DNA from 3 places in the Mycoplana ramosa genome. Region 1 is predicted to be linked to each of the others. Evidence: predicted binding sites of a transcription regulator. Region 1 holds the regulator's gene; each other region holds the start of a gene.

Region 1 (9,772 bases):
CCGCCGCCTTTAGGATGATGCCCTGCAGCTTGCCGACATGGACGGTGATCGTGTCGAAGAACACCTCCGGCTCGACCGTGTAGCCGAGCTTCTCCAGTCCCATGGCGAGGCGGACGGTCTTCTGGTGCACGCTCTGCGAGATCGCCTTGATGCCCTGCGGGCCGTGGAAGACCGCATACATCGAGGCCATGACGGCGAGCAGCACCTGGGCGGTGCAGATGTTCGACGTCGCCTTCTCGCGGCGGATGTGCTGCTCGCGCGTCTGCAGCGACAGGCGATAGGCGCGGTTGCCGCGGGCATCGACGGAGACGCCGACGAGGCGGCCGGGCATGTTGCGCTTGTAGGCGTCCTTGACGGCCATGTAGGCGGCGTGCGGCCCGCCGTAGCCGACCGGAACGCCGAAGCGCTGGGTCGTGCCAATGGCGATGTCGGCATCCATGTCGCCCGGAGACTTCAGCAGCGCCAGAGCGAGCGGATCAGCGGCCACGACGGCGATCGCACCGGCGGCATGCAGCGAGGCGATGACGTCGGTGAAGTCGTGCACGTGGCCGTAGGTGCCCGGATACTGGAAGATTGCGCCGAAGACCTCGGACGGGACCAGATCCTTGAACGGGTTGCCGACCTTGATCGACCATCCGAGCGGTTCGGAACGGGTCTTCAGCAGCGCGATCGTTTGCGGGTGGCAGTTCTCGTCGACGAAGAAGGTCGTCGCCTTGGAGGTCGAGACGCGCTCAGCCATGGCCATCGCCTCGGCGGCGGCGGTCGCCTCGTCGAGCAGCGAGGCGTTGGCGATGTCGAGACCGGTCAGGTCGCAGACCATGGTCTGGTAGTTGAGCAGCGCCTCCAGCCGGCCCTGGCTGATCTCCGGCTGGTAGGGCGTGTAGGCCGTGTACCAGGCCGGGTTTTCCAGGATGTTGCGCTGGATGACCGGGGGCGTGATCGTGCCGTAGTAGCCCTGGCCGATCAGCGAAACGAGCTTCTGGTTCTTGTTCGCGGTCTCGCGCAGCTTGTCGAGCGCCTCGCGCTCGGTCATCGGCGCGCCCCATTCGAGCGGCTTCTGCTGGCGGATCGACGACGGCACGGTGTCGTCGATCAGCGCGTCGAGGCTGTCATAACCCACGACCTTCAGCATCTCCTCCATCTCCTTCGGAGAGGGGCCGATATGGCGACGGTTGGCGAAGTCGTAGGGCTGGTAATCGGTGAAGGTAAAATCCTTGGGCAGGTTCATCAGCCGACGAGCTCCTTGTAGGCCGCCTCGTCAAGCAGATCATCGGCGTCGGCCTTGTTGGCGAGCTTCATCTTGAAGAACCAGCCGGCGCCCTGCGGGTCGCTGTTGACGAGGGACGGGTCGTCGACGATCGCCTGGTTGGTCTCCAGGCATTCACCATCAAGCGGGGCGTAGACATCGGATGCGGCCTTCACGGATTCGACTGTCGCCGCGTCGCCGCCCTTGGAGAAGGACGTTCCGACGGCCGGCAGCTCGACGAACACGAGGTCGCCGAGCTGTTCGGCCGCATGAGTGGTGATACCGACGGTGGCGACGTCGCCGTCGATCTTCAGCCACTCGTGTTCTGCGGTAAATTTCAGCATGGGTGGGCCTTTCTGATCAGCGTTTGAAGGTGTTGGAGACAAAGGGTAGGGCGCTCACGGAGACTGGCAGGAACTTGCCGCGCACTTCTGCAAACAGATCCGTGCCGGGTGCTGCGAGCGCGGTCGCGACGTATCCCATGGCGACGGGGTTCTGCACCGTCGGGCCGAACCCGCCGGAGGTGACGTGGCCGACCTCGGTTTTGCCATCGGCATCGGCGTAGAGCCTTGCCGGCGGACGAACGGGTGCCTTGCCGTCGATCTTGAGGCCGACGCGGCGCCGCGCGGTGGTCTTTTCCAGCTGATCGAGGATGACATCGGCACCCGGGAACCCGCCGGCACGGTCGCCGCCGCGGCGGCGCACCTTCTGGATCGCCCATCCAAGCCCCGCTTCAGCCGGTGTCGTGGTGGTGTCGATATCGTTGCCGTAGAGACAGAGGCCAGCCTCGAGGCGCAGCGAGTCACGAGCGCCGAGGCCGATCGGCTGGACGTCCGGGTGATCAAGCAGCCGGCGGCAGACCGTTTCCGCCTGCGCGGCCGGGATGGAAATCTCGAAGCCGTCCTCACCCGTATAGCCGGCGCGGGAGACGATGCATTCGGCGTCGTGAAGATCGCAACTGCGCACGTCCATGAATCGCATGTCGGCAATGTCGGCCCAGAATTCGGCGAGCACCGTTTCGGCACGCGGCCCCTGCAGGGCGATCAGGGCCCGGTCCGTCAGCATGGTGACGTCGCAAGTATCGCCCAGATGCTTTTGCAGATGCGCGAAATCGGCGTCCTTGCAGGCGGCGTTGACGACAAGGAACAGATGATCACCGCGATTGGTGATCATCAGATCGTCGAGGATGCCGCCGGCGTCGTTGGTGAAAAGCGCATAGCGCTGGCGGCCCTCGGCAATGCCGAGCACATCGACCGGCACGAGCGCCTCCAGCGCGCGGGCCGCGTCGGCATTGTCGCCGGAGCGGGCGCGAATGACGATCTGTCCCATATGCGAGACGTCGAACAGGCCTGCGGCAGTGCGCGTATGAAGGTGTTCCTTCATGACGCCTGCGGGAAACTGCACCGGCATCTCATAGCCCGCATATGGCACCATGCGGGCACCGAGCGAGACATTGAGATCGTACAACGGGGTTTTCTTCAGCTCAGACGTACCGTCCAAAAGGCGCCCTCCAGTCTGTTGGCGTGCGCTTGCACGCCGGCTCATCCTACGGCGCCTGCGCGCCGCTCTTCAGAGCCCCCTCTGTCCCTTCGCCTGAGATTGTTATCCCTTCGGCGGGCGTGTGAACGCCTCTCTCCAGAGTCCTGTCGGCACCTTGCTGGTCCTTTTGCCTGAGAGTTTCCGGGGCGGTTGCTCCTTCGGCACCGGCCATACCCGTTTGGGTGGCCGGTTTCTCCCAGCGAGGTCATGCCACATAAGAGCGTCGGCGCAATTTTGGCAAGAGCGTTGCGTCGCCGCGGAGCAAATATTTGTCGTCCTCGCTCGCGTGGCGGAAACTGGCCCCGAAAAGGGAGCCGCGCTACGTGATGGTTCTCAAATCGCGGACGGCGCGTGGTGCAGGCGGATGGGTCCTGGCAAAAATGTCTGGGCGAAGGGGGGCGGCCCGGGTGTTGCCGCCAAAACAAAACCCGCCGAAAGACATCGGCGGGTTTGTAATGGAGCAAGTCCGGTCTTGGGACCGGTCTGCATCAGTCGCTCGATCAGCGCTTTGAAACGGGTACATAGTCCCGCTTGGGGGCCCCGATATAGAGCTGGCGCGGACGGCCGATGCGCTGTTCCGGATCCTCGATCATCTCGTTCCACTGGGCGATCCAGCCGACGGTGCGGGCCAGTGCGAACAGCACGGTGAACATCGTGGTGGGGAAGCCGAGTGCCTTGAGCGTGATGCCGGAATAGAAATCGATATTCGGGTAGAGCTTCTTTTCGATGAAGTATTCATCGGTGAGCGCGATACGCTCGAGCTCCATCGCGACTTCGAGCATCGGATCGTCCTTGATGCCGAGTTCGCCGAGAACCTCGTGCGTCGTCTTCTGCATGATGCGGGCGCGCGGGTCGTAGTTCTTGTAGACGCGATGGCCGAAGCCCATCAGACGGAACGGATCGTTCTTGTCCTTGGCACGCGCGACGAACTCCGGAATGCGATCGGCCGTGCCGATCTCCGCGAGCATGTTCAGCGCTGCCTCGTTCGCGCCGCCGTGTGCCGGGCCCCAGAGGCAGGCGATGCCGGCTGCGATGCAGGCAAACGGATTGGCGCCCGACGAGCCGGCGAGGCGTACGGTCGAGGTCGACGCGTTCTGCTCGTGGTCGGCGTGCAGGATGAAGATGCGATCCATCGCCCGCGACAGGACCGGATTGACGGTATACTCTTCGCAGGGCACGGCAAAGCACATGCGCAGGAAGTTCGACGCATAGTCGAGGTCGTTCTTCGGGTAAACGAACGGCTGGCCGATGTGATACTTGTAGGCCATCGCCGCGATCGTCGGCATCTTGGCGATCATGCGCAGCGATGCAACCATGCGCTGGTGCGGATCGGTGATGTCGGTGGAGTCGTGGTAGAAGGCCGACAGCGCACCGACACAACCACACATCACCGCCATCGGATGGGCGTCGCGGCGGAAGCCGGTGAAGAAGCGCGACATCTGCTCATGCACCATCGTGTGGTGGGTGACGCGATAGTCGAAGTCGTCCTTCTGCGCCTTGGTCGGCAGTTCGCCGTAGAGAAGCAGGTAGCACACTTCCAGAAAATCGCCGTGCTCCGCCAGTTGCTCGATCGGGTAGCCGCGATGCAGGAGAACGCCCTCATCACCGTCGATGTAGGTGATCTTGGACTCGCACGAGGCCGTCGAGGTGAAGCCCGGGTCATAGGTGAAAGTGCCGGTCTGCTTGTAGAGCGTGCCGATGTCGATCACCGACGGACCGATCGATCCGGATCGCAATGGCAACTCCACTTTCTTGTCACTGACAGTGACTTCCGCGCTCTTTCCCGTCATGAGGATCTCCATCTGCTGGTGTGGCACAGGCAGTGCCTGTCGTGGCCGTGCCGCTTTGCTAGCCCAAAATCGCATCGTCGTGCCCGGCAAGACGAAGGCCGCATTTGTGCAATGCAAAAACAAACATTCCGGCATCGCAATATCTACTCTTCCTCGCCAGTTGCAAGCAACTTATGGGCGAGATTCGAGAATTATGGAGGGTGCATCCTTTCTCGGAAAGCGAGTGCATTGGTGCGGAATTTGCGATTGCAAAACAAAATCTGAAGTTGCATGATGCCGCTGGATATGGCTGGGGCAGGCGCCATGGGGGAGGGAAACGCTACCAAAGTCGCAATCCCGGCCGCCCACGCGGCCCGGAGCCTGCAGAGCCTGCAGACGGCAAGCCAGCCAACCGCAATCACGGGCGGTCGAACGGTCGTTTTCGCGGCGCGTCCGGGCGGTTTAAGGCGCTGGTTCGGCGCCCCCCTGGCGTCGGGATGGGCGGCAGCGTGGCAGTGCGAGCGAGACCACGGCAGCGTCTTCCTGTTCGTTCCCGTCTTTATCGGCGCAGGGGCATGGTGCTGGTACGCGCTCGCCCGTGATCCGCCGCTGGCGCCGCTGCTGATCGGTCTGATCGGCTGCGGGTTCACCGCGGTGGCCCTGCGCTATCGCCAACCCTTGCTGTCCGTTGTCGCGCACGCCGCATTCCTGCTGCTTCTCGGCATGACGCTGTCTGCGTTTGAGAGTTGGCGGGTTTCGACCGTCATGCTCGACCAACCGGTGACGACGACGATCAAGGGACAGGTGCTGTCGAGCGAGGCCGACGATCGCGGTCGCATGCGCTACCGGGTGGCGCTGCTGTCGACCGACGGCCCGACCCTGCGGCGGCCACCTGGCCATATCAGTCTGCTGGCGCGCAGCCCCCACGTGCCGGTGCCGATCGGCAGCGGGATCGTCGGACGTGCGCGGCTGAACCCACCGTCCGGACCGGCGCTGCCGGGTCTCAACGACTTTGCATTCGACGCCTATTTCGCCGGGACAGGCGCCATCGGCTACTTTTACGGCAAACCGACGGCGACGGAGCTGAACCCGTCGGCGCGAGGCGAGACCGTATCCGCGGCAGCAATCCGAATGGTAGCCGAATGGAGGAGTGCCGTCACGCAACACATCCGCGGCCGCATCGGCGGCGATGCCGGCGCCATTTCCGCCGCCCTGATCACGGCAGAACAGCGCGGCATCAGCCCGGAAACGGTGGAGGCTTTGCGGCAATCGGGCCTCGCTCACGTTCTGGCGATTTCAGGGCTCAACATGGCCCTTGCGGCGGGCACCTTTCTGGTCGGCGCCCGTCTGCTGCTGGCACTGGTCCCGGGGGCAGCCGAGCAGTTCCCGGTGAAGAAGATCGCAGCCGTCGGCGGATTGATCACGGTCACGCTCTACATCATGATTTCCGGCGGCGCGGTTTCGGCAATCCGCTCGTGGCTCATGATCGTCGTCATGCTGTTCGCTGTCTTATTCGACCGCACCGCCATCAGCCTGCGCAACGTTGCGCTCTCGGCCTTGATCATTCTGGCAGTGACCCCGTCGGCGGTCACCGGTCCCGGCTTCCAGATGTCCTACGCGGCAACCCTGGGCCTCGTCGCGGGCTATGGTGCCTGGCGCGACTGGTCCGCGCGACGCCCGCGGTGGATCGGTGACCGGTCACGGGTCCTGTCGGTTGCATCCGCGCTTGTCGGTGGAATTCTGCTGTCGTCTCTGATCGGCGGGGTCGCGACGCTCGTCTATTCCATCGGGCACTTCCATCGAATCCCGGCCTATGGCCTCGCCGGAAACCTTCTTGCGATGCCGATCATATCGTTCCTCGTCATGCCGATGGCCGTCATCGCCATGCTGCTCATGCCGTTCGGACTGGACGGCATCCCGCTCGCGATCATGGGACGGGGCGTCGACTGGATCATCGCGATGGCCAATTGGGTTGCCGGCTGGGGCGGAGAGGTGGTCACCGGCCGATTGCCGCCGCTGGCTTTCACGCTTGTCGCGGCTGGAGGCGGGCTGGTCTGCCTGTTTCGCACCCGTTTCGCAACCATCGGTCTCTTACCACTCGTCTTCGGCGTGGCTGTCGTCGCCGTCCGCCCCTCGGATGTGCCGCCCGAGGTTCTCGTGTCGAAGGACGGCCGGCTCGTGGCGCTCGTCATGCCCGGAGAAGCCGCCACGAACCGGTCGCGGCCGCCCGATTTCATCTACGATCAATGGCGTCGTGCCCTTCGCCTTGGTACCCATCGATCGCCAATGTTCCTCACCGATGGCGATGCCGCGCAATGGCGGACGGCGACTGGAAGTGGCGCGGGCACCCATCGCTCGGAGGGCCTGGTTGGCCTGGCAGTGCCGAAAGTCCGTCCGCAAGGACGGCAGCGCCGAGGCATGGATAGGGAGGTGGCGCCTGATCCTGTTGCGATCGCGCGGGCACGGGACGACATGGATTCTGCGTTCGCCGTAGCCGCCAACGACAAGCGGTTCGTTTGCCGCCGCAAGGAGTGGTGTGCCGGCACCGCGCCGTCCGGTTGGCGTGTCCTCGTGCTCGAGGATCCGGCCCTTCTCGGGGCCGCCTGCGACCGTGCCGATCTCGTGGTCATATCACGCTACATTCGGATGGAAACCTGCCGTTCCGGCGCGAAACTCGTTTCGGCACGCAGCCTGCGTCGCACCGGGGCCCTCGAGATAACACCGCGGCCTGCCGATCGGCCTGCCGATTGGACCGGCCGATTACGCTACAGCGTTCGCAACGCCGTCACGACGCATCACCGCCCCTGGAGCCGACACCGCCTGTACGACTGGCGGACGAACACCTTCTTCGATTCAGAAAATGCAGTCAGTGATAACGGCGAATGAGGCCGACGAGCTTGCCCTGAATTTTCACTCGGTCGGGGCCGAAGATGCGGGTCTCGTAGGCGGGATTGGCGGCTTCCAAAGCAATGGAGGCGCCCTTGCGGCGGAAGCGCTTCAGTGTCGCCTCCTCGTCGTCGACGAGGGCCACGACGATCTCTCCCGGGTTGGCGGAGTTCGTGTTGCGGATGATGACGGTATCTCCATCCAGGATCCCGGCCTCGATCATCGAGTCGCCCTTGACTTCCAGCGCATAGTGCTCACCAGCACCGAGCATCTCCATTGGAACGGAGATGTCATGGGTGTTGTTCTGGATTGCCGAGATCGGCACGCCGGCGGCGATGCGCCCCATGACCGGAACCGAAACCGACCCATCCGCCACGGCGGCGGCCGGCCTGGCCGGGGAGGGCGCTGGCATTGGCTTGCCAAGGCTTCCTTCGATCACCGATGGCGAAAAACCGCGCCGCGCCTTCAGGCTGGGCGAATAGGCTTCGGGCAGCTTGATCACCTCGAGTGCGCGTGCCCGATTGGGCAACCGACGGATGAAGCCGCGCTCCTCGAGCGCGGTAATCAGCCGGTGAATGCCCGATTTCGAGGCGAGGTCGAGGGCATCCTTCATCTCATCGAATGACGGCGGAATGCCGGTCTCCTTCATCCGCTCGTGGATGAACAGCAGCAGTTCCTGTTGTTTGCGGGTCAGCATGGCTCGTCACCCAGAATCGTGAAACAAATCCAGAACGGACACTATCTGTTCCACATGTGTTCCGCAAGGGGCAAATTTCAATCAAAGGTACAGCGGCTCGTGTGAGACTGTCGGCCGCGAGGCCGGCGGCAGCTTCCATGGTCGGGAAAAAGGCCCTATCGGGGACGAGGGGCCTTCTTCCCGGTTCAACTGCGACACGGTTTGCGCGCCGATTAGGGGCAGGCGGCGATGTAGCGACGCCCGTAGCGATCGCGGTAGTAACACCGACCGGGCTGTCCGGCCACGTTGCCGATGACGGCGCCGGAAACGCCGCCGATCGCGGCCCCGACGGCTGCGCCCCGAACGTCATTGGTGATGGCGCCGCCGATCACTGCACCGGTGGCTGCGCCGATGCCGGCCCCCCTCTCGGTTGGCGTGCAGCCGACCGCTGCGAGCCCGGCCAGAACGAGTATTAGGGAAATCTTGGTCATCTCCATTCCTTCCTGTCTCGTTGATTTTCTTGCCTGTCGATATCTTGTCCACCCCAACCAGCCGTCAAGTGTAATCCGGTTTTTCGTCCAGGTACAACCGGTCGTGGCGCATGCGCGTTCGGGCGAATGTTGCGATCGGACAGATACGATCATGCCGGTAGCGCCTTCAAGGCGGTCGGGGATCGGTCAGATCGGGTGACACGCTAGTGCGCGCTATAGGCACCATCCACGAGATGGTAGCTGCCCGTGATGAAGCTCGCCTCGTCCGAGAGCAGGAAACAGACGAGTGCTGCGACTTCTTCCGGTCGTCCCCGTCGCCCCATCGGCTGCAGCGACTCCATCCGACGGCTGCTCGCCAGTTGCGGATGCTCCGCCAGGAGCGGGGTATCGATCCAGCCGGGACCGACGGCGTTGATGCGGATCCCGAACTTGGCATATTCGATCGCCGCGACCTTGGTCAGTCCCGTGACACCGTGCTTTGCCGCCGTATAGGCCACAGTAAAGGGCAGACCGACGCAACCGAGCACGGAGGAAACGTTGACGATCGCGCCACCGCCCGACGCCATCATGGCGGAAATCTGATGCTTCATGCCGTAGAAGACCCCGTTCAGATTGACGTCCATCACCTTCTGCCAATCGTCGATGGGATAATCCCCACTGGGAAGCCGCGGTCCGTGAATACCGGCATTGTTCACCGCCAGATGCAAGCCGCCGCATCTTTCCACCGTGGTTTCGACCAGCATCCCGACCGCTTCGGCGTCGGTGACGTCCACCGCGACCGCATGGGCCTTGTCTCCATGCGCCCGACGGATCTCGGCGGCAACGCCCTGCGCGGCGTCATGGTCGACGTCGGCGAGGACAACCTCGGCGCCGCCGGCGGCCAGGCGCCGCGATATGGCGGCACCGATTCCCGAGCCAGCACCCGTCACGATCGCGACTTTTCCATCTAAGGCAAACGCCATCGCGTCCCATCCCTGTTTGACTGCCATGGCCAGTCGAGCAGAGGCCGCCCTTCGACGCAAGGGGATTCATCGGAAGCAGAACCGGCATGGTTGGCCGGCACTCTTTTTCTCCCTGGCTTCAATCAAAGGGAGAGACTTGGCCGAAGCGCGCCGCAATGGTATCCATAAAAAAGCAGGGGTTCGTCTGATCGCTAGCAGGTGCA
Region 2 (9,772 bases), on a different contig from region 1:
GCCGGCACCCTGCGAGTGTTGTACCTTCGGGTCGGGCCAGGTAAAGGGCCCTGCCCTTGGCGTGGGCAGCCGTGGCGAAATCGGTCCCCGCGTCGCGACACAGGAATCTGCCTGGACGGGCGCTTTCTTTTTTGGTGGGTCTATTGCTCAGTCGGGCGCGTCCGAGCGGAACGGCCGGAAACTCATACGGTGCAGTACACAGGGTCCGAATTGGCCGATTGCATCGCGGTGGCGTTCGGTCGCATAGCCGGCATGAGCCGAGAAGCCATAGGCGGGATAGGTGGTCTCCGCACGGGCCATCATCCGGTCCCTGATCACCTTGGCCACGATCGAGGCGGCGGCGATTGAAAGCACGCGCGCATCGCCCTTGACGACCGCGCGACCGTCGCAACCAAGCCCTGGCGGCACGTCGAGACCATCGGTGAGCACCAGGCCTGGCCGGACGGGAAGGGCGTTCACGGCGCGCCGCATAGCGTCGAGACTGGCCTTTCGAATATCCGTCCGATCGATGCGGCGGGCGCTGCTGGAGGCGACCGTGACCATCGCCGTGGCCATGATGGCGGCAAACAGCGCCTCGCGCTTGGCCGCAGTCAGTTGCTTGGAATCATGAAGCCCGTCCGGAATTCTCTCCGGATCGAGAATGACGGCAGCGGCCACCACCGGGCCGGCAAGCGGTCCGCGACCGGCCTCATCTGCGCCGGCCACGGGCCATTGGCCGGCCTTGCGGGCGGCCAGTTCCATCAGGAAATCCGGGCCTTCGGGAAGGTCGAAGAGGAGGGGGGAATCGGTGGTCGCGCGGCGTGGCATGCGGCGACCCTCGCACGACCAACCGATTCCCTGCAAGTCCCTCGGCGAGGCGGCACCGAGGGAAGCCCGACATTGCTGGGGACGGTGCAATGTCGATCTCGTCTGGCCGGCCGGTCACGCCGCGGCCATTCGTGTTCGCAAGCCTTTTCCCCCCGGCCGGATCTTCAACGGCGGGACACGGACTTCAGAGCAGCGAGAGCTGAACGCCACTGCCCGAGGGCGGAACGAACAGGTCGGTTGCGAGACTGCGCCGGATCCGGTTCAGCTTGAGCCGCTTCGTCGCCAGCTCGAACCGCCGGGCGATCTGCCAGGCATAGGGGCCGGCGCCCTTCATCCGTTTGCCGAACTCGGCGTCATAGTCCTTGCCGCCGCGCATCGAGCGTACGAGCGACATCACGTGCCGGTAGCGGTCGGGATACTCCCGCAGCAGCCAGTCGCGGAACAAGGGGCTGACTTCCAGCGGCAGGCGCAGAAGCACATAGCTTGCTTCCTGGGCGCCGGCGGCCTTGCCGGAATCAAGGATGCGCTCCAGTTCGTGGTCGTTCAGGCCGGGGATGAGCGGCGCCGCCATGACGCTGACCGGAACGCCAGCCTCCGACAAGGCACGCATCGCCTCGAGCCGCCGCGCCGGCGTTGCCGCGCGCGGCTCCATCGTGCGCGCCAGCTTGCGGTCGAGCGTCGTCACAGACAGGCCCACCCAGGCAAGCCCCTTGGCGGCCATGCGCGACAGGATATCGATATCGCGCATGACGAGGGCCGACTTGGTGACAATCGAGACCGGATGGTCGGCGGCTTCCAGCACCTCCAGGATCTGGCGCATGATCCGCCACTCCTTTTCGATCGGCTGATAGGGATCCGTATTGGTGCCGATCGCGATCACCCGAGGCCGGTAGCCCGGCTTGGAAAGCTCGCGCTCCAGCAGTCGCGGGGCATCGGGCTTGGCAAACAGCCTGGACTCGAAGTCCAGCCCGGCGGACAGTCCCATGAAAGCGTGGGACGGGCGGGCAAAGCAATAGATGCAGCCGTGCTCGCAGCCGCGATAGGGGTTGACGGAGCGGTCGAACGGGATGTCGGGCGACTCGTTGCGGGTGATGATGCTGCGCGGCTTCTCCACCTGCACTTCAGTCTTGAACGGCGGCAGATCCTCAAGCGACTGCCAGCCGTCATCGACGCTCTCGCGTGTCTGCGGCTCGAAGCGGCCGGAAAAGTTCAGGCCGGCCCCGCGCCCGCGGCGCCGGTCCACGTCGATGCGCAGACCCGTCTGCGCCATCAGCGCGTCGGCAATATCGACCGTATTGGCGGGCGCAAGCGCGCCCTCCCTGAGGCTTCGCAGTTCGGTCATCGGGGTTCTCCATTGAGGGAATCGCTTCCCTCCAATGACTTTATTCCTAACAGTGAAAGAAGAACAAGACAAGAACAAAGTTCAGCGCAGCTGCACGACGCACCCTGTCGATCGGGGCGCCGCGTGTCCGCGAAGCCGGCGCTTGAGCCGAATTGGCCAATGCCGTCAGTGGCTTTGTTTGTTGCAATGCGGTAGTGGTGGAAAATGCTGACGGTTATCATCGAGTGCAGAGACAACGAACCCGAACTGGCGCAGACGCTGGCAGCCCTTGTTGCCGGGGCCGTGGAGGGGCTGGTCAAGGATGTCATCGTGCTCGACCATGGATCTTGCGACGGCTCGTCCCAGGTGGCCGATGCCGCAGGCTGCGCGTTCCTGACGGATTGGGACATCCAGGATGTCGTGCGATCGGCTCGTGGCGAGTGGCTGCTGATGCTCGAGCCGGGCGCTCGCCCGCTGAACGGCTGGGTCGATGCGGTGGCGGAATATGTCGCGCTGAATGAGGCGCCGGCCCGCTTTGCAGGGTCGCGCAACCATCGCCTTCCGTTCCACAAGCGGATACTGCGGCGGCGGCCAACGCTTGAGGAGGGGCTGCTGGTTTCCAAGCGGCAGGCTCGCGCGCTGGTCCGGCCGGGCATGAGGCTTGACCAGCTTGCCAGTGGCGTCGCGGCACGGCAGTTGGGTGCGGAACTCGTGCCCGCCTGGGCGGTGCGCGCGCTGCGGCAGAAAGCAGGGGCATAGCCCCCCTGAATATGGCTGGCGGGCCCTACTTCCGCTTCAGGTGCTCGTCCAGGCGCGGCATGATCTCGACGAAGTTGCAGGGCATGTGCCGGTAGTCCAACTGCGCGGCGAGGATGCCATCCCATGCATCGCGACAAGCGCCGGGCGAACCGGGCAGCACGAAGATGAATGTCGAGTTGGCAACACCACCGGTGGCGCGGGACTGGATGGTCGAGGTGCCGATCTTGTCGTAGGAGATGCGGTGGAACACCTCCGAAAACCCGTCCATCTTCTTTTCGAACAACGGTTCGAGCGCCTCCGGGGTCACATCGCGGCCGGTGAAACCGGTCCCGCCGGTGGTGATCACGACGTCGATGCCGGCATCCTTCGTCCAGTCTTCGACCTGGGCGCGGATCGCCGCCTTGTCGTCCGGCACGATCGCGCGCGCGGCGAGCCGGTGCCCGGCCTTCTCCAGCCGATCGACCAGCGTGTCGCCCGAGCGGTCGTCTGCAGGCGTTCGGGTGTCCGATACGGTCAGGACGGCGATCGAAAGGCCAATGAAGGGTCTCGTCTCGTCAAGCCGCGCCATGGGGGTCCCCTCCGTCATAACTTTCGGTGGCAACAACGAACCAGTCCGGCCGCGCCGTCTCCAGCGCCTGGGCCGCCCGGCGCGCCGCCTCGGTGGTGCCATAGAGGCCGAAGCAGGTGGCGCCGGAGCCGGACATGCGCACCAGTTGCGCCCCGCTTCGGTCCAGTTCCGTTCGCACCGCGTCGATCACGGGACAGATGACCCGCGCCGGCTCCTCGAGATCGTTGCGCATCGATCGCATCGCCGAAAGCCATGCCGCCGCGCCAATGGCCGCCGATGCGGCGAGCGGCGGATTTTCCTTCGTCGAAAGCCGCCGGAAGATGTCCGGCGTCGAAACGCCGACGAGGGGATTGACGAGAACGATCGGAAAGGAGGGCAGGTCTTCGAGCACGGTGAGGCGTTCGCCGATCCCGGCGGCGACGAGCGGCCGCGCCAACAGGCACATCGGGACGTCGGCGCCCAGTTGCAGCGCGAGGTCCGCCAATTCGGCTGCCGGGAGCGCGGCGCGCCAGTGCCGCAAGAGCACGCGCAAGGTGGCGGCCGCGTCGGCCGAACCGCCGCCGATGCCGGAGGCGACGGGCAGGTTCTTCTCCAGATGCAGGTGAACGGGAGGGGCGGCCGTGCCCTGGCGCAGCAGCGCAACCCGCAGCAGGTCTCGCGCCTTCAGCGCGAGATTGCCGCTCGCCGGACCGTCCTGCAGTTGCGGCGCAAACCGGCCCGAGAGCGTGAAGCGGTCTGCTTCGGCCGGCGCGATTCCGACGCGGTCGCCGAACCGCGTGAAGGTCACCAGCATGTCGAGAAGGTGGTAGCCATCGGGTCGCTGGCCGACGACATGCAGCGCCAGATTGATCTTGGCGGGCGCCGGCTCCGTCTGCACGAAGCCGGTCATACCTTGGTTGCGCGCCATTGTCGGATCAGGACTTCTTGTCGCTTTCCGTGACCGTCAGCGAGGGGGTCTTGATCGGCTCCTTGCTGTCGGTCGCCTGGGCGGCGGCCGGCGGTGGGTCGGTGAGTTCGGGCAGCCCGGCTTCGATTTTCGCCTTGATCTTGGGGATTTCGGCTTCCTCCGGTTTGAGCCCGAGGGCGCGGTTCCACTGGAAGGTTGCTTCCAGCTTGCGGCCGACACGCCAGTAGGCATCGCCGAGATGGTCGTTGATCGTCGCGTCGCCCGCGCGCAATTCGGCCGCGCGCTCCAACTCCGCCACCGCGTCGTCGAACTGGCCGAGGCGGAAGTAGGCCCAGCCGAGCGAATCGACGATGTAGCCGTCGTCGGGCTTGACGCTGACCGCCTTGCGGATCATGTCCAGCCCTTCCTGCAGGTTGATGTTCATATCGACCCAGGAATAGCCGAGATAGTTCAGCACCTGCGGCTGGTCCGGGTTCAGTTCCAGCGCCTTGCGGAAGTTGGGCTCGGCGAGCTCCCATTTCTTCTGGCGTTCATAGGCGATGCCGCGCTGGAAGAAGATCGTCCAGTGCGAGCGGTTGGGTACGTTGCCGATCACCCCGACCGCGCGGTCGTAGACTTCGCCCATCTCCTTGTATTCCTTGGCATCGGAGAGAACGCTGCCATAGGCGAGATAGCTGCGCATGTCCTTCGGGTCCGCTTCGATCAGCGCCTTCAGGTGCTTTTTCGCCTCGTCCACCTTGCCCAGGTCGGCGAGCTGGAGACCGAGCTGCAGCTCGGAGATGCGGCGCATCGGCGAATCCTTCGGCACCTGCTGATAGTACTCGATCGCCAGTTCCGGTTTTTTCTGGTTCTCCGCAATGCCCCCAAGCAGCACGAGCGTGTCGGCGCTGTCGGGATCGAGTGCACGCGCAACCTGCAGGTAGAGCGAGACGATGTCCTCCGCGCCTTCGCGGTTCAGCGCGCCGCCGATCGAAAAGAGCACGGCGGAAGCGCCCTGGGCGGCCGTGCGGACCTGCTGTTCCTGCTTCTCGCCCCGTTCGACCCCCTCGCGCAGGGCCTTCAGCGGCGCATAGTTGGAAATCAGGTTCTCGCCCACCGAGATCGCGTCGAGCGCCTTCTGCTTGTTGCCCTCGCGTGCCTCGAGCCGGGCCAGCGTCATCACCGCCCGCATGAAGGTGTCGGGTGCGGCGCTGCCACCGTCCCGATCGAGGATCGCGTCGTTCAGCCGCTTGCGTGCGGTGGACTTGTCGCCCGCGGCGGCCGCGATGGCGCCCGCATGGTAGTTCTTGAAAATCCCGAACCAATCCGGACCCTTCATGTCCGAGATGGTGGCGAGTGCCTCCTTCGTCTTGCCGTCGCCGAACTTCGCCCAGGCCACGAGCAGGCCGGTCATCATGCGGTCGAGATCGTTCGGGCCGCTGTAGCGCAGGATCTTTTCCGCCGTGCGGTACTCGCGCTTGCGGATTGCGTCCATGCCGCGCACGATCGTCGTGATCCGCTCGACGGCGGCATCGCCCTTTAGCGCCTCGGCTAACTTTACCCCCTCGTCGAACTGGCCGTTCATCAAGAGCGTGATCATCAGACGCTCTTTGACCTCGACGTTGGTCGGGTCGTATTGCAGCGCAATCCGGTAGAGCGCGATGGCATTGTCGAAGTCCTTGTCGACATCGGCGGTGCGGGCGGCAAGGAAAGCGCCGGAGAAGCTGTTGACGCTCTGCGGATCGAAAGGGGCCTCCTCGGTGGCGGCGGCAGGCGCATCCTGGGCCGTGGCGGCCGGAAGGCCCGCAAAGGCAACGCCGGCCACGATGGCAACGCCCGATAGAAGCCTGATGATCAGGGAATGCCGCATACAGATGCCTTTCACACTTGCGGTGCGGGCAGCTGCGGCCGCCGGCACGTCGCGATCCTGTCCAAATCAACTGGACTCATGGCTTGAGAGAATGGCTTTTTTGGCGCGGTGCGGCAAGAATTTCCTGCGCAACGGGAAGCAGTTCTTCGCGATCAGCCGACGCGGGAAATGCAGAAATCGATCACTTCGAGAAGCGCGGATTTCCAAGGGCTCGCCGGCAGCGGCGCCAGCGCATCGCGGGCGATCGTGCCATAGTGCTGCGCCCGCGCGATGGTGTCCGACAGGCCGCCGTAACGGGTGATCAGCCCGAGGGCATGCTCCAGGTTCGCGTCGTTGCTCTCGCCGCCCTCGATCGCCTTGCGCCAGAACGCGCGGTCCTCGGCGGTTCCGCGCCGCCAGGAGAGGATGACCGGAAGCGTGATCTTTCCCTCGCGAAAGTCGTCGCCGACGTTCTTGCCCAGATCGGCGGCCTTGCCGCCATAGTCGAGCGCATCGTCAACGAGCTGGAAGGCAAGCCCGAGGTTCATGCCGTAGGATCTGAGCGCATTGCGTTCAGCCCGGCTGGTGTTCGCGACGATCGGGCCGACTTCGGCGGCGGCGGCAAAAAGGGCCGCCGTCTTGGCGCGGATCACTTCGAGGTAATCGTCCTCGGTCGTCTCCATGTTCTTGGCGACCGAGAGCTGCATCACTTCGCCTTCGGCGATCACGGTGGCAGCGGAGGAGAGCACGTCGAGCGCCTCCAGCGAACCGACCTCGACCATCATCTTGAAGGCCTGGCCGAGCAGGAAGTCGCCGACGAGAACGCTCGCCTGGTTGCCCCAGATCATCCGGGCCGTCGATTTTCCGCGGCGCAGGTCGCTTTCATCGACGACGTCGTCGTGCAGGAGCGTTGCGGTGTGCATGAACTCGACGCTGGTCGCGAGCTTGATGTGATGGTCGCCCTCATAGCCGAACAACGACGCTGCGGCGAGCGTCAGCATCGGCCGCAGGCGCTTGCCGCCCGAAGAAATCAGGTGGTTGGCCACTTCCGGTATCATCTGGACGTCGGAGCCGGCCTTCGACAGGATCAGTTGGTTGACCCGCTCCATGTCGGCTTTCGTCAGGTCCACCAGGGGTTTGACCGACGCCAGTTTGTTTTTGCCCTCGTCAAGCGGTATCACGACGCCCAAATGCCTGGACTCCTGTTCAATTCCGTTGCGGGACAATAGAAAGGGGGGACTGTCTGAGCAAGAGGCGAATTGTCCCGGCCGCTCAAATATAGCTGGAAAAACGAATGATTGAACTGATCCGCACCAACGATGCAGTCCTGCTCTCCTTCGCCGAGAGCCTGTTGCGGGATGCCGGCATCCATTGTCTGGTCGCGGACCAGGGCATGAGTATCCTGGAGGGCTCGCTCGGGATGTTGCCGCGACGCTTGCTGGTGGTTGCGGACCGCGAGGACGAGGCAAGGCGGATCCTGCGGGATGCCGGGCTCGCAGCGGAGTTGCGGCCGTGACGACAGCGCAGGACGAGGCGACCGCGACCCGAACCATCGACGCCTTTCATCGCGGCCGATTTCACATCGTCCAGCCCAAGGGTGGCGGACATCGGTCCGGCATGGACGCGATGCTGCTCGCTTCGCTCGTCGTTGAAGAGGGGGCGATGCGCGTCGCCGATCTCGGAGCCGGGGCCGGCGCGGCGGGCCTTGCCGTCGCGTCGCGAATCGAGGGCGCGCGTGTGCTGTTGGTCGAGCGCTCGCCGATCATGGCCGACTACGCCCGCAAGAGCCTGGCGCTGCCGGAAAACGGCCGCCTTGCCGGCCGTGTCGAGGTTGTCGAGGCGGACGTGACCCTGACTGGCCGGGCCAGGCTTGCGGCGGGACTGGAGGACGAGGTGCAGGACCACGTCATCATGAACCCTCCGTTCAACGACGCCAGCGACCGCCGCACGCCGGACGCGCTCAAGGCCGAGGCGCATGCGATGCAGGACGGCCTGTTTGAACAGTGGATCCGCACCGCCGGCGCCATCATGAAGCCCGGCGGCCAGCTCTCCCTGATCGCCCGGCCGGAATCGATCGCGGCGATCATCGATGCCTGCGGCCGGCGGTTCGGCGGCATCGAAATCACCGCCCTGCACCCGCGCCCCGGCGAGAGCGCCGTGCGCATCCTCGTAACCGCGATCAAGGGTTCGCGGGCGCGCCTGACGCTGCGCGCGCCGCTCGTCATGCACGAGGACAACAGTCACCGTTTCTCGGCCGTCGTCGACGATCTCAACAACGGGCGGGCGGGGTATGCGCGGCTGACGGCCGGCCGGCGGCGGGTGCGATGACGGCCGCACGCGCGGGCGCGATGCGCCCGCGCAATCGAGGGATTTTGTTGCAAAACCATTGCGTTTTTCCGCTGCGTGCATACATCTGGCCATGAAACGCGCATCGGAGACACGATAACGACATGACCGGTTTTTTCAGGAAGTTGATGCCGAAGCGGTTCCGCAGGGACGGCGTCACAATCCCGGTCGTGCGGCTGCATGGCGCGATCATGGCAGGCGGAGGCCCGTTCCGCACCACGCTCAATCTGGCGGCCGTCGCCCCCATCCTTGAAAAGGCCTTCGCGATAAAGGACGCGCCCGCCGTCGCCATTGCGATCAATTCGCCTGGCGGCTCGCCGGTGCAGTCGCGGCTGATCTTCCAGCGCATCCGCGATCTGTCCAGCGAGAAGAACAAGCGCGTTCTCGTCTTCGTCGAGGATGTTGCCGCCTCAGGCGGTTACATGATCGCGCTTGCCGGCGACGAGATCTTTGCCGATACGACCTCGATCGTCGGTTCGATCGGCGTGGTTTCCGGCGGCTTCGGCTTCCCCGAGCTCTTGCGGAAGATCGGCGTCGAACGGCGCGTCTACACGGCCGGTGAGAACAAGGTGATCCTGGACCCGTTCAAGCCGGAGCGGGAATCCGACATCGAGTATCTCAAATCGCTGCAGGTCGAGATCCACGACGTCTTCATCGGCATGGTCAAGGAGCGGCGCGGGCCGCGCCTGTCCAGTGATCCGGACCTCTTTTCCGGTTTGTTCTGGACCGGCCAGCGTGGTCTGGCCCTGGGCCTGATCGACGGCCTTGCCGATATGCGCGGCGAAGTTCAACGGCGTTACGGGCCGAACGCAAGGCTCCAGCTGATTTCTCCGGCGCGCGGCCTTTTCGGCCGCAAGATTCCGGGCGTGGGTGCGGGTCTGCTGGCGGGCGCCGCCGCGGAGGTCGGGGCCGCCGGAATTTGTACGCTCGCTGAGATTGCGGAAGAAAAGGCGCTCTGGTCGCGCTACGGCCGCTAGGGCCGGGGGAGGGGAGATGCCGCAACTCATATTCCTGCTGATCGTCGCCGCGGTGGCCTGGCTCGGCTATCGCAAGTTCGTCGCCGATGCCGAACGGCTTTCGCGCAAGCGCCGTGCCGCAGAGAAGGAACACCAGACCGGGGCGATCGGCACGCTCGTGAAGGACCCCGAGACCGGCGAATACCGACTTCGCAAGGACGATGAATAGGCTGGCAGAGCTCGCGTTTGTGCCGTTTCGGGATGCCGTCGCCACCTTCCG
Region 3 (9,772 bases), on a different contig from region 1:
GAGTGCTCGAAGTCCACGTCGATGTCCGGTGGCTCGTCCCGCTCCATGCTGACGAAGCGCTCGAACAGGAGGTCGGAGGTTTCCGGGTTGATCGACGTGATGCCCAGGCAATAGCACACCGCGGAGTTGGCAGCCGACCCCCGCCCCTGGCACAGGATATTCTTCGACCTTGCGAACCTGACGATGCTGTAGACGGTCAGGAAATACGGGGCGTACTTCATGACGCGGATCAATTCGAGTTCGTGCAGGATGGCCTTGCGTACCTTGTCCGGGATTCCCTCCGGATATCGGTCGGCCGCCCCTTCCCAGGCGAACTTCGTGAGCGACTGCTGGGCATCTAACCCCGGCACGATGGCTTCGTCGGGATACTGATACTGGAGTTCGGACATGTCGAACTTACAGCGATTGACGATCTCGCGTGTCCGCGCCAGCGCCTCGGGATACTCGGCGAACAGGCGGTGCATTTCCTCGGGTGGCTTGAGAAACCGGTCGGCGTGACGCTCGCGGTCATAGCCGACATCGTCGATCGTCGTGCGGTTTCGAATACAGGTCACGATGTCCTGGAGTTGCCGACGACCGGGGTCGTGGAACAGGACGTCATTGGTAACGACCGTCTTGACCCTGTGCCGGATGGCCATGTTCGAGAGGTTGTGCAGACGCAGTCGGTCGTTCGGTCGGCGGCGAAGACAGAGGCTCACGTACGCCCGATCACCGAATACGGCGGCGATCTTGCGTAACTGTCCCGCGCAGATATCGTCGGCTTCGTCTGGAACAAGGACAGCAATCAGGCCCTCGCTGTATGCTTCAACGTCTGCGAGATCGAGGATGCACTTGCCCTTGCCTCCTCGAGATTTCCCAAGCGACAGCAGGCGGGTCAGTCGCGAGTATGCAGGGCGATCCGTTGGGTAGACGAGGATCGACATGCCATCAGCGAGATCAAGACGGCAGCCGACGACAATGCGGACCTTCGTCGTCTTGGCGGCTTCCCATGCTCGGACGATCCCCGCAAGGCTGTTGCGGTCCACGACCCCGAGTGCATCGATGCCGAGTTCGACCGCTCGCGCGAACAGTTCCTCGGCACTCGACGCGCCGCGCAGGAACGAGAAGTGCGTGGTGACCTGGAGCTCGGCGTACCTCATCCGAAGACCCCATGGATATACCAGAGGTGTGATCCGGTCTCCAGATCGACACCGTCGCCCGCGCGATACACCCAATACCGCTCGCCCTGTTCGTCTTCGACGACGAAGTAATCGCGGACGGCCTGCATCTCCTTGGGCCGACGCCACCATTCTCCGAATATCCGTTCCGGCCCATCCGCCCGCTTCACGCGCCGCCGCTTGCCGCGCCAGGTGAAGACCGCAGGCGGCTGGTCAGGTAGGAGCGCGGTGACATCGATGCGTTCGGGATGGGCGAAGAGGCGCGAGGGCCTCGGCCATTTCACGGCCCAATCGGCCCCGGTCTCCGGCGCGGTGGGCGCGATCCGCATGACGGAACGCTCGGGCACGTCGGACGCGACAGGCGACAGGCGATACAGGCGCTGCCCGCGGTTTGCGAGGACATCGATGACGGGCGTGATGTCGACAACGTCCTCCTCGATCAACGAAGACGCGACCTGCCTTTCTTCAAGGGGTTCGGTCATGACGGCGACGAGGTCCAGACGCTCGATGCCGAAGCCCGGGTCGATCTTTTCGATGCGGTCACAGAGCAGCTTCGACAGGCGAGTGGGATCGCGCACGGGCTTGGCAAGGCCAGCCCGCAGGCACTGGCGGGTGTTGTCGACGCGATGGATCACGAGATCGGATCGGCGCACACCCAGGCCGCGCTGCTCGAGTTCGGCGGTCAGTTGTCCAACGAGGCGGCGGACATACTTCTCGATCGTCTCCGCCGCCCCGATGGGCTCCTGAAAATTTTTCGAGACCACGACGAGGTCGGGTGTTCGCAGCGGCTCGATCGGTTCCGCCACTCGCCCGAACAACTGGTCCAACCGCCTCCCCGGCTCGGGGCCGAACCGAAGGGTCAGCGGTGCGCGCGGCATCGCGGACAGTTCACCGACCGTTTCCACGCCAAGGACACGTAGCCCCTGAATCGTATCCGGCGGCAACCGAAGGCAATGGATTGGCAGGCCGACAACGGCTTTCGCCACCCCGCCCGAAGGAATGACGGTGGTCTCGGCGGTCGACAGTCGCGCGATCGCATGTGCCGCGCCCCAGGTGTCGGCCACCGCTGCCCTCGCCGTCAGGCCACGCCCGCGAAGCATGTTCACAAGCCCTGTGATCATCATCTCCTCGCCGCCACGCAGGTGGTCTGCGCCCTCGGTATCCATAACGATGCCATCCGTGCCATCGACAGCGACGACCGGGCTGTATTGTCGGAGAGCCCAGAGAGCCAGGCGCTCGAGAGCGGCGGCATCCGCGACGGGGTCGGCATCCATCATCGTCAGGCCAGCGATGACGGCTTGGGCCTTGCTCGCCGACATACCGATACGCAGGCCGACTTTCCGCGCCGCCGTGTCGGCGGCGGAAACCCATCGCTTCGATCCCGACCGCGATATGACGACGAGAGGCTGATCAGCTGGCACGGCTCCCTCTCCATGACGACGTATCCGGTCGGTCGGCAGAAACGGGAAGTAGACAGATACGACCCTGGACATCGGGGGCTCCTATTTCGAACTCGGCACACTCACCCGCCTTCACGCGCATCAGTTCCGCAAGCCACCTCGCCCTGCCTACGCCCGCGACTGGCAGCGGCTCCGACGGCAGAACGCTGACGCGCCACCTTGTCGTCGAGGCCGTTGGATTTCCGTAATCGGAAGCCTCGGTTTGTCGCCGCCAACGCCTGACGACGAGCCCCATGGTCCCGGTCTTCTCGGCTGCAAGATGAAGGCGTCGGGACGCTGTCATCGGTAACCGCACCAGTTCCCCGACAACGGCCGCGAAGCCGCCGAACGACAGACCTTCTTCCATGGAAGCCAGGACATCTTCGTCCTTGTCGCCTTCGCAATAAACAACGCGGTCAGGGTGCAGTCCCGCTTGCGAGACGGATGGGGCGAAGAGATCAGGACGAGTCAGGCACCAAAGGACCTTCCCCTTGGCCCGCGCGGCTATTCCCGCGGCGAACAGGGCGGCGGCTGCGCCATCGACAGTACCGGAACCGCCGCCTGCTATCTCGTGAAGCGCTCCGCAAACAAGGCCTCCACCAGGAAGGCGGTCGTCGATATCCGGAACGCCGAAGGGCAGGACCACGGCCTTGCGCGCCGAGCCGCCCTCAAGGTGGGCGATGCGTTCGCGTAAATCATCGATAAGCCGGGAAGTCCGGGCGTGCGACATCGATCACGGACCTCCTCGGTTCGCGTTGAAAGCGGGCCTCATGCCCAAGAATGTTGATGTTCTCTATCTGTTCCTATAGAGAGACCGAGTCAAGCCGGCTCGAAACGCCCTTTTTGGGGCTGGGGATTATCCAGCAGGCCGAAATGGTAGATGAATCAGGACTCTAATCATTTCGCGTAAGTGACCGGCGCAATTGAATATTTTTTTCGCCAACGATGGGAAAGCCTGCGAGTGAATAGCACCTTGGCCAACATGCGCTCCCATATCGCGGAGAAGCACCCCACCATCGGCGCGCTCCACGGCGGAAACGTGGAGGCTTCGACCTACGTCCACAATTGGCTGAACGTCGATGCCTGACACTCCAACGTTGCGCACGCTCAAGGGCGAATTCATCGCCGTCGAATGCAAATCCTGCTGCCTGTACGGGAGGATGGAACGGAAAGCGCTCGTCGCGAAGTTCAAGGCGAGCGTTACGCTTTCACGGCTGAGACGATCGGTGGTCGGTCGATGCGAGAAGATGTGTGAGGGCGGAGTAGACCGATGCGATGCCCGGCTGAGCGTCTGCGCACCCGAGGATCAAACTCAGAAGCCTGGCAGACGGTTGCGTTGAAGTCGAAACGGGCTCAGTTTGCGATCTGCATAACGGGAGAACCCAGTGAAACGGAAACCAGCAAGATCGCAATCCGCCGACAAGGCCAGGCCTTCGCTGGGATCGGCGCTGGACGAGGTCGGGTTGAAGGTCCGCCCGCGCAGGATCGTCAATGCTGGCGACCGCCATCCGCCTCTTCGTCACGGCCCGCTCCTCAGCAGGGACGGAAAGTCCGGATGACGTTTTGCCGTCAGTACACTTCACCAAGGCTACGCCGATGACCGTCTGGAAAGGCGTTGATGTCTTTTTCGCGCGAGGAGCGACAGTTGATCTCGCCTGCGGTTCCATTTTCGCCGTCACGGGAATACCACGCGGGAATTTCTGGGACGGGGAAACGGACGACATCGGCGACCTGCTCTCGACATCGACCGGGGAAGGCTGGTGCGTGTATTGGCCAACCGAGTTCCCGGAGTTCCCGACCAAGCTCGACGTGAACCTTCCGCGAATGGATGATCTTGTCCCGATGTTGACGAAAATCCGTGAATTGGCGGGCCACGACTTGGCCGTTCCCGACGATGGCAGTCCGAACCCGTTCCAGTACATCCTGTTTTCCGGAGACGGGACGACAAGGACCGTTTTCCTGCCAGCCGGGTCGCATGGTGCCGACGACCAGATTGATCCGCCCGCATCCAGAGGCAGTGATCGCTGATGACGGAGATATCGCCGCTCTTCCAGAACGCGCTTCAGGCCTTCGGGGAACCCAGGGACGGGAAGAAGCCTCAGGCGGAATTCATCGCGTCGGCTAGGGGTCGTATTCCGGACAGCCTTGTGGACTTCTGGGTGGCGTACGGCTGGGGTATCTGGCTGGACGGTTACTTCCAGCTCTGTGATCCTGCTCGATACCGACCGATCCTCGAGACGATCCTCGAAGGCGATCCGGACTTCAACGCGTCTCGAAGCCATGTCATCGGGTTTTCAGCGTTCGGGAGCTTGCTCGTTTGGAACGAGGACCACAGGGTCATGGACATCGACATGCTCTATCGAAGGATAACCTGCCGCGCCTTTTTCAAGGGCGCGGCCACCAAGGCCGATACCGCGGTCGCCATTGCGATCGGCAATGTGAACGACGCCGCATACGATCCGCCCGACAAGGTGGGCAAGCCTGTATTCAAGCGCGTGAGATCGATATGCGGCCAACTCGACTTCGGGGAGATATACCGTCCGAAACTCGAACCGGCGTTGGGCGGAGTGATCGAGGCAGAGAGCTTCCAGCGAGTAAGCGCATTGGAAGCCATGGCGATTGCGGCGCAGCTCGAGCCATTCACCCTGTTCGACAGCACCAAGCCCACCGTGCCGGCAGTCCGAAGGATTGGCCGGGGAAACGGTGGCTCAGCGTGAGGCGCTCGAGAGCCTGAATCGCGGCGGAACCAGCGCGCTAAAGGCCGCTCCTACATCGACATCCACAACAGCAACGGCTTATCCTCCGCATGCGCCTGGACAGCGAGCTTTTGAAGCTGTGCCAATAGGCGTTCCGCGACATCAGACGTCAGCCCTCGGTTCTCGGCTTCTTCGCCCTTGGCCCACGCGTCCGCGACGGCCGGGATGTCGGAAGACCCGATAGAGGCTATGCTGTCCCGAAGGCCGACAGGCAAAACGTAGAGCCAAGGCCCCTCCGTTTCATCGGCCGAAGCCGCAGGCGTTTGTTCATCGATTGCGGTAGCTTCGATCGGTCTCTTCAGTGCCAATGCCAGATCGGCAAGGACCAGCAAATCCAGTCCAGTGGTCTCGAACACTGGCCATCTCTTTGCCCCCGGCCTTTCGGCGATTATCGCGGGCACCTCGGTGGTTGGCGCGACGATGATGTCTGTGAGCACAGCCATTTATTCGCCCCCATTACTGGACGATCGAGGCCAGATTGTCAGATGGATCACATCCGGGTCTGTCGGCCCGCTGATATCCCGAACGCCTTGGTCCTCCATCCAGTCGATCCGCAACCTGCAGTCCGTACTGTCGACAAGAAAAATGGGACCGTTGGGCAACGGGTCAGGTGCGGAGGGACTCGATAACCCGAAGCTTTTCGACGGGAAGCGGACATCGGTGGTCTGGGTCCTCGTCCATGGCTTCCCGCTCATCGGTTCCGTAGGCGAATGCTCCGGCTCGGTGTCGTATATGGCGATATGGATATGCTGGTTCAGGCTGTCCTGTGTGTAGATGACGACGCCTGCGGACACGGTGGCATAACTCTGTTTCTCGATCTCGGCCGTGATCTCGACGGGAGCCTCGAACGCCTCGTCGCCGCGGTCGATCAGGTAGAATTGGCTGTAGTCGGACTGCCAGGCGAACGTGGCCCAGCCGCGTGGTGACAAGAACATCGGCAACAATTCCCGTTCAGCCTTTATGGGCCTCGGCCCAATGTGGATACGTCACGAAAGCCGTGAGAGCGCCTTCGCCTTCGGTCATGATCGTAACCGCCTGCCCTTTCGGCATATAGACAATATCTCCCGGTCCCGCAGTTACCGTGCCATCGGATGTGGAAACGGTTAGCCGCCCCTCGAGGATGATCATCGTGTCGTCCACCTCCATGGTCTCGGTCAACGATTGCCCCGGGGCATAGCGTCCGTATCCGATGGTCACAGGGCCGCCATTTCGTTCGTCTACCAGGTTCCCGACATAGATTTCCGCATCCTGCCCGGGCGACTTGACCATCTTGGCGTCCGAGACGCTGAACTTTTGGACCTTCATCAGTCTGCTCCTATGTTGTCTTCGGACACATAGCGCGGTTGCCAGGCCCGCCAACCACTGCAGACGGAGAAGACATGACCGAGAACACCTGTGCGATCCCGACGCCGGAACAGCGCAAATACCTGGAGATCAGGGAGGCGGCCGAGCGCGCGATGCTCGACAAGGTCTTCAACGCCATCGACGACGCGGCCGCGGAGGTGGCGGACGGTTTCGCGAAAGCGGGCCTCGAGTTCGAGCCGACCAGTCGCGACTACTTCACGTTCGCAACCCAACAGGTTCTGTTCGTCCGCCTGTGTGGCGGTGATCCTGACACGCTGAAGGGCGGCGATCCCGAAGTCGGCCAGCGTATCGTGAACAACGGGCAGCACATCATCGATCACTACTGGCGGGAGCCGAAATAAGGATCGAACCAATCAACCGAAACTTCACCGCAATGAAGTAGGAAGTAAGATAAACAGAGTGAACAGGGGTTCGACCCGATCAGGCCGAGGGGACATACGGCGGATCGATGACGCGACCTCTACGGGAGGGGCAGATGGGGAAACCGTACATGTCATCGTGGCAGGTTTGTTTGCCGTGGATGGCCATTGTCGGACTGGTATTCTTTCAGGCAGGTGCGGCTTCCGGTGCTGAAATAAGGAAGTCCTCGAAAGAGACGTGTGTTCTTTCGCTCGAAGGGGAAATCGTCCCAGGTGACTTTTCCCGCCTAGTCGAAATCGCCGCTAAGGAATTTCTCGGTGTCGACGGCGAGAGTTCGGCGCGAGACACGATCTGTTTGAACAGTCCGGGAGGGAACGTCACCGAGGGCGTTAAACTCGCTGAGTTCTTCTACAAGAACGGCGTTGGAACGGTCATCGACGAAGGTGCGGAATGCTACTCCATGTGCGCCATCATGTTCATGATGGGAATTGCACAGGGACCCGAGGTGACCTTCGTCAATCGTAAGCTCCACATCACCGGCAAGCTCGGTTTTCATCGCCCGTATCTGGCGCTGAAGGAAGAAAGCCTGGTCAGTACAAAAGTGCTGGCGGTCGCACATGACGTTGCCTTGGAGGATATGAGCAAGATCATGTTGCTCGCCAACAATCTGGTCCCTTGGTCAAATTCGACGATGATGCGCCCTGATCTAATTCAGGAGATGCTGCGACACATCGGCAACGACTTCTTCTACATCGATACCGTCGAGAAAGCTGGCCGCTTCGAAATCGAACTTATAGGCCTTCCAGAACAATCCACCCCACCCGAAGAACGCGCGTACTATGCGTGCGAGAATTCCTTCCACTGGCAAGTTGGCCTGATGAAGGACCCCGTCGATGCTCGAAAATTCACGAAATCCGTCACGCAAGACGAGTCTGTCGTCAAACTCCTGAAGACCTCAGATGGCACCGGATACTATTCGGTGACGAGTAGCGATGCCGGGTATTCCGAAGCGGGATGCGTGATAGCGGTCAATGGAAACAGCCTGCAGGGTTGCGGCTACAATGGAATGTACAACGTCCTGCTGGGTCAAGGACAATGCACAGTCGATAACTTCGCCGACCGGAGTTGGGGGATCAACCAACTCGCTTCATACCGACCCGGCCTCACTCTCAAAGAACTCGGCGGAGCGGCTGCCAGTGAGGATGCCGCATCCCCACGGCCGATTATCGGTGCGAAAGCGTCCGCCACGTGCGCGGTCTTCAGTACGAATGGCGAAAGGGAGATCGAACCCTGTGAAGCTACTCTGAACATCAATGTCATCGTAGATAGTCGACGATCCGACCGCTACGAATTCGTATGGCCAACAGGAAACAAAACCATTCTCGCACGCGATGGCGACTTCTTCACGATAAACGGCAAGCCATCCATTCCTTACGCCGACGATGGATATACGCTGTGCGCGCTTAACAGCGAGACACGGAACCGCTTCTGCTTCAAACTGTAACAGCGCCTCAGACCCACGCCGTACTGGGGACTCACCGAGGAGTGACCGCCTGCTCGGACTTGCGATAGGATTCGAGTTGCCTCGTCACGTCGTCCAGCTTCGTGTGTGGCGGGACGAGGTCAATCGCGCGCATCATATCGTCAACCCAGTCACCTGTCGAAAGCGCGATCGTGGTCGGGGATGAGGTGAAGTCCCAGAGGTCGCCCCTTCCCTTCAGTTCCGAGAACAGCTCTTCGATGGTCCCTGCTGCTTTATAGAATGTCGTCGGCCCTGTCGTGCCTGGCGAGAATAGGCACCACACGAAGCGATCACCGTCCTTGGTCTTGGCGATCGGCATGTAGGCAAGCCATGTTGAAACCGTCCCCTGCCCGATCTCGCGAACGCCGAACGCGATCGCGTCCTCACCGTTCTCCATCAACTGGGAGCCTTCGATAAACTCCTCGAGCGAAGACAACGCAATCTGGTAGCCGTCGGAACTGCTTCTCCGCCCGAGATGGTAGTAGCGGTTGACACATCCGTTCAGGATCATTGAATGCGAGAACGGATATCCATCCCGGATTTGGTATGAGAAATCATTGTAAATGATGCCAAGAACACGGACCGAATCCACGTCGTCGGCCATATACATCTCGTCACGGCCTGGAGCGAGCAAGCGAGGCAACTCGGCTGGAACGAGATGGAGGCGATCCGCGACCGCTACCAATCGCGCGATACCCAGAACCGCCGCCCTGTAGGCGTCCTCGACAAGGGCTGCGTCGTAACTCCCCTCGGCAACGGAGAGATACGGCGCGTGAAATCCCAGCTTCGCTCCCTTCTCGATCGTGCGCGACGGCTTCTGATCGGGGAGAGGATCATCGTCTCCGACGGGCGTTGGGTCTTTCGGAAGATCGACGCCCCCCAGAAAGGCGACGGCGCAGGCCGAATAGCAGGCGTCCGTCTCCCGTACTACGGTGGCGAGACCGAGCCGGCGGAACGCCAAGGCGAGGTTTAGTCCCTCGTGATAATCGCCGCCGGGACTATCCAGTGCGATGACAATCCGTCGCCAAGGGTCCTGCTGAACGGAGATATCAGCATCCACCAATGCTTGCTTCACACGAGCAGTGTCGCCCTCGACAATTTCGGCCTCGAGCCTGAAGCGTGCCTCCGGACCGAACTGCCCGTTCGTAATCCCTTCGAACTCAACGTCGGCGG

Evidence for each region. Region 1 encodes LexA, which represses DNA repair genes until DNA is damaged. Its sites were predicted from a motif close to TGTTCNNNNTGTGTTCNG; they were not measured.
Region 2: JNC62_RS01060 (PA0069 family radical SAM protein) is a predicted target of LexA. The motif match lies at 2,209-2,226, and genes of this name have one in related genera.
Region 3: JNC62_RS20245 (ImuA family protein) is a predicted target of LexA. The motif match lies at 3,384-3,401, and genes of this name have one in related genera.

What each region holds. Positions count from the first base shown of each region.
Region 1 is NZ_JBHEEW010000006.1:117,092-126,863, forward strand. It holds gene gcvP (aminomethyl-transferring glycine dehydrogenase) at 1-1,228, opposite strand, end outside; gene gcvH (glycine cleavage system protein GcvH) at 1,228-1,590, opposite strand; gene gcvT (glycine cleavage system aminomethyltransferase GcvT) at 1,607-2,746, opposite strand; glycine riboswitch at 2,895-2,994, opposite strand; gene gltA (citrate synthase) at 3,286-4,575, opposite strand; gene JNC62_RS09450 (ComEC/Rec2 family competence protein) at 4,846-7,440, shown strand; gene lexA (transcriptional repressor LexA) at 7,421-8,137, opposite strand; gene JNC62_RS09460 (YMGG-like glycine zipper-containing protein) at 8,350-8,607, opposite strand; gene JNC62_RS09465 (SDR family NAD(P)-dependent oxidoreductase) at 8,811-9,569, opposite strand.
Region 2 is NZ_JBHEEW010000001.1:237,350-247,121, forward strand. It holds gene rnhB (ribonuclease HII) at 148-807, opposite strand; gene JNC62_RS01060 (PA0069 family radical SAM protein) at 992-2,149, opposite strand; gene JNC62_RS01065 (glycosyltransferase family protein) at 2,354-2,887, shown strand; gene moaB (molybdenum cofactor biosynthesis protein B) at 2,913-3,455, opposite strand; gene JNC62_RS01075 (4-(cytidine 5'-diphospho)-2-C-methyl-D-erythritol kinase) at 3,442-4,362, opposite strand; gene JNC62_RS01080 (tetratricopeptide repeat protein) at 4,370-6,211, opposite strand; gene JNC62_RS01085 (polyprenyl synthetase family protein) at 6,364-7,380, opposite strand; gene JNC62_RS01090 (putative signal transducing protein) at 7,485-7,706, shown strand; gene JNC62_RS01095 (tRNA1(Val) (adenine(37)-N6)-methyltransferase) at 7,703-8,518, shown strand; gene JNC62_RS01100 (S49 family peptidase) at 8,641-9,513, shown strand; gene JNC62_RS01105 (hypothetical protein) at 9,530-9,721, shown strand.
Region 3 is NZ_JBHEEW010000020.1:10,126-19,897, reverse strand. It holds gene JNC62_RS20255 (error-prone DNA polymerase) at 1-1,139, opposite strand, end outside; gene JNC62_RS20250 (DUF6504 family protein) at 1,136-2,650, opposite strand; gene JNC62_RS20245 (ImuA family protein) at 2,568-3,326, opposite strand; gene JNC62_RS20240 (hypothetical protein) at 3,558-3,683, shown strand; gene JNC62_RS20235 (hypothetical protein) at 4,088-4,624, shown strand; gene JNC62_RS20230 (GAD-like domain-containing protein) at 4,624-5,313, shown strand; gene JNC62_RS20225 (hypothetical protein) at 5,364-5,795, opposite strand; gene JNC62_RS20220 (hypothetical protein) at 5,796-6,287, opposite strand; gene JNC62_RS20215 (EutQ-related cupin domain-containing protein) at 6,304-6,657, opposite strand; gene JNC62_RS20210 (hypothetical protein) at 6,732-7,058, shown strand; gene JNC62_RS20205 (COG3904 family protein) at 7,208-8,581, shown strand; gene JNC62_RS20200 (COG3904 family protein) at 8,613-9,772, opposite strand, start outside.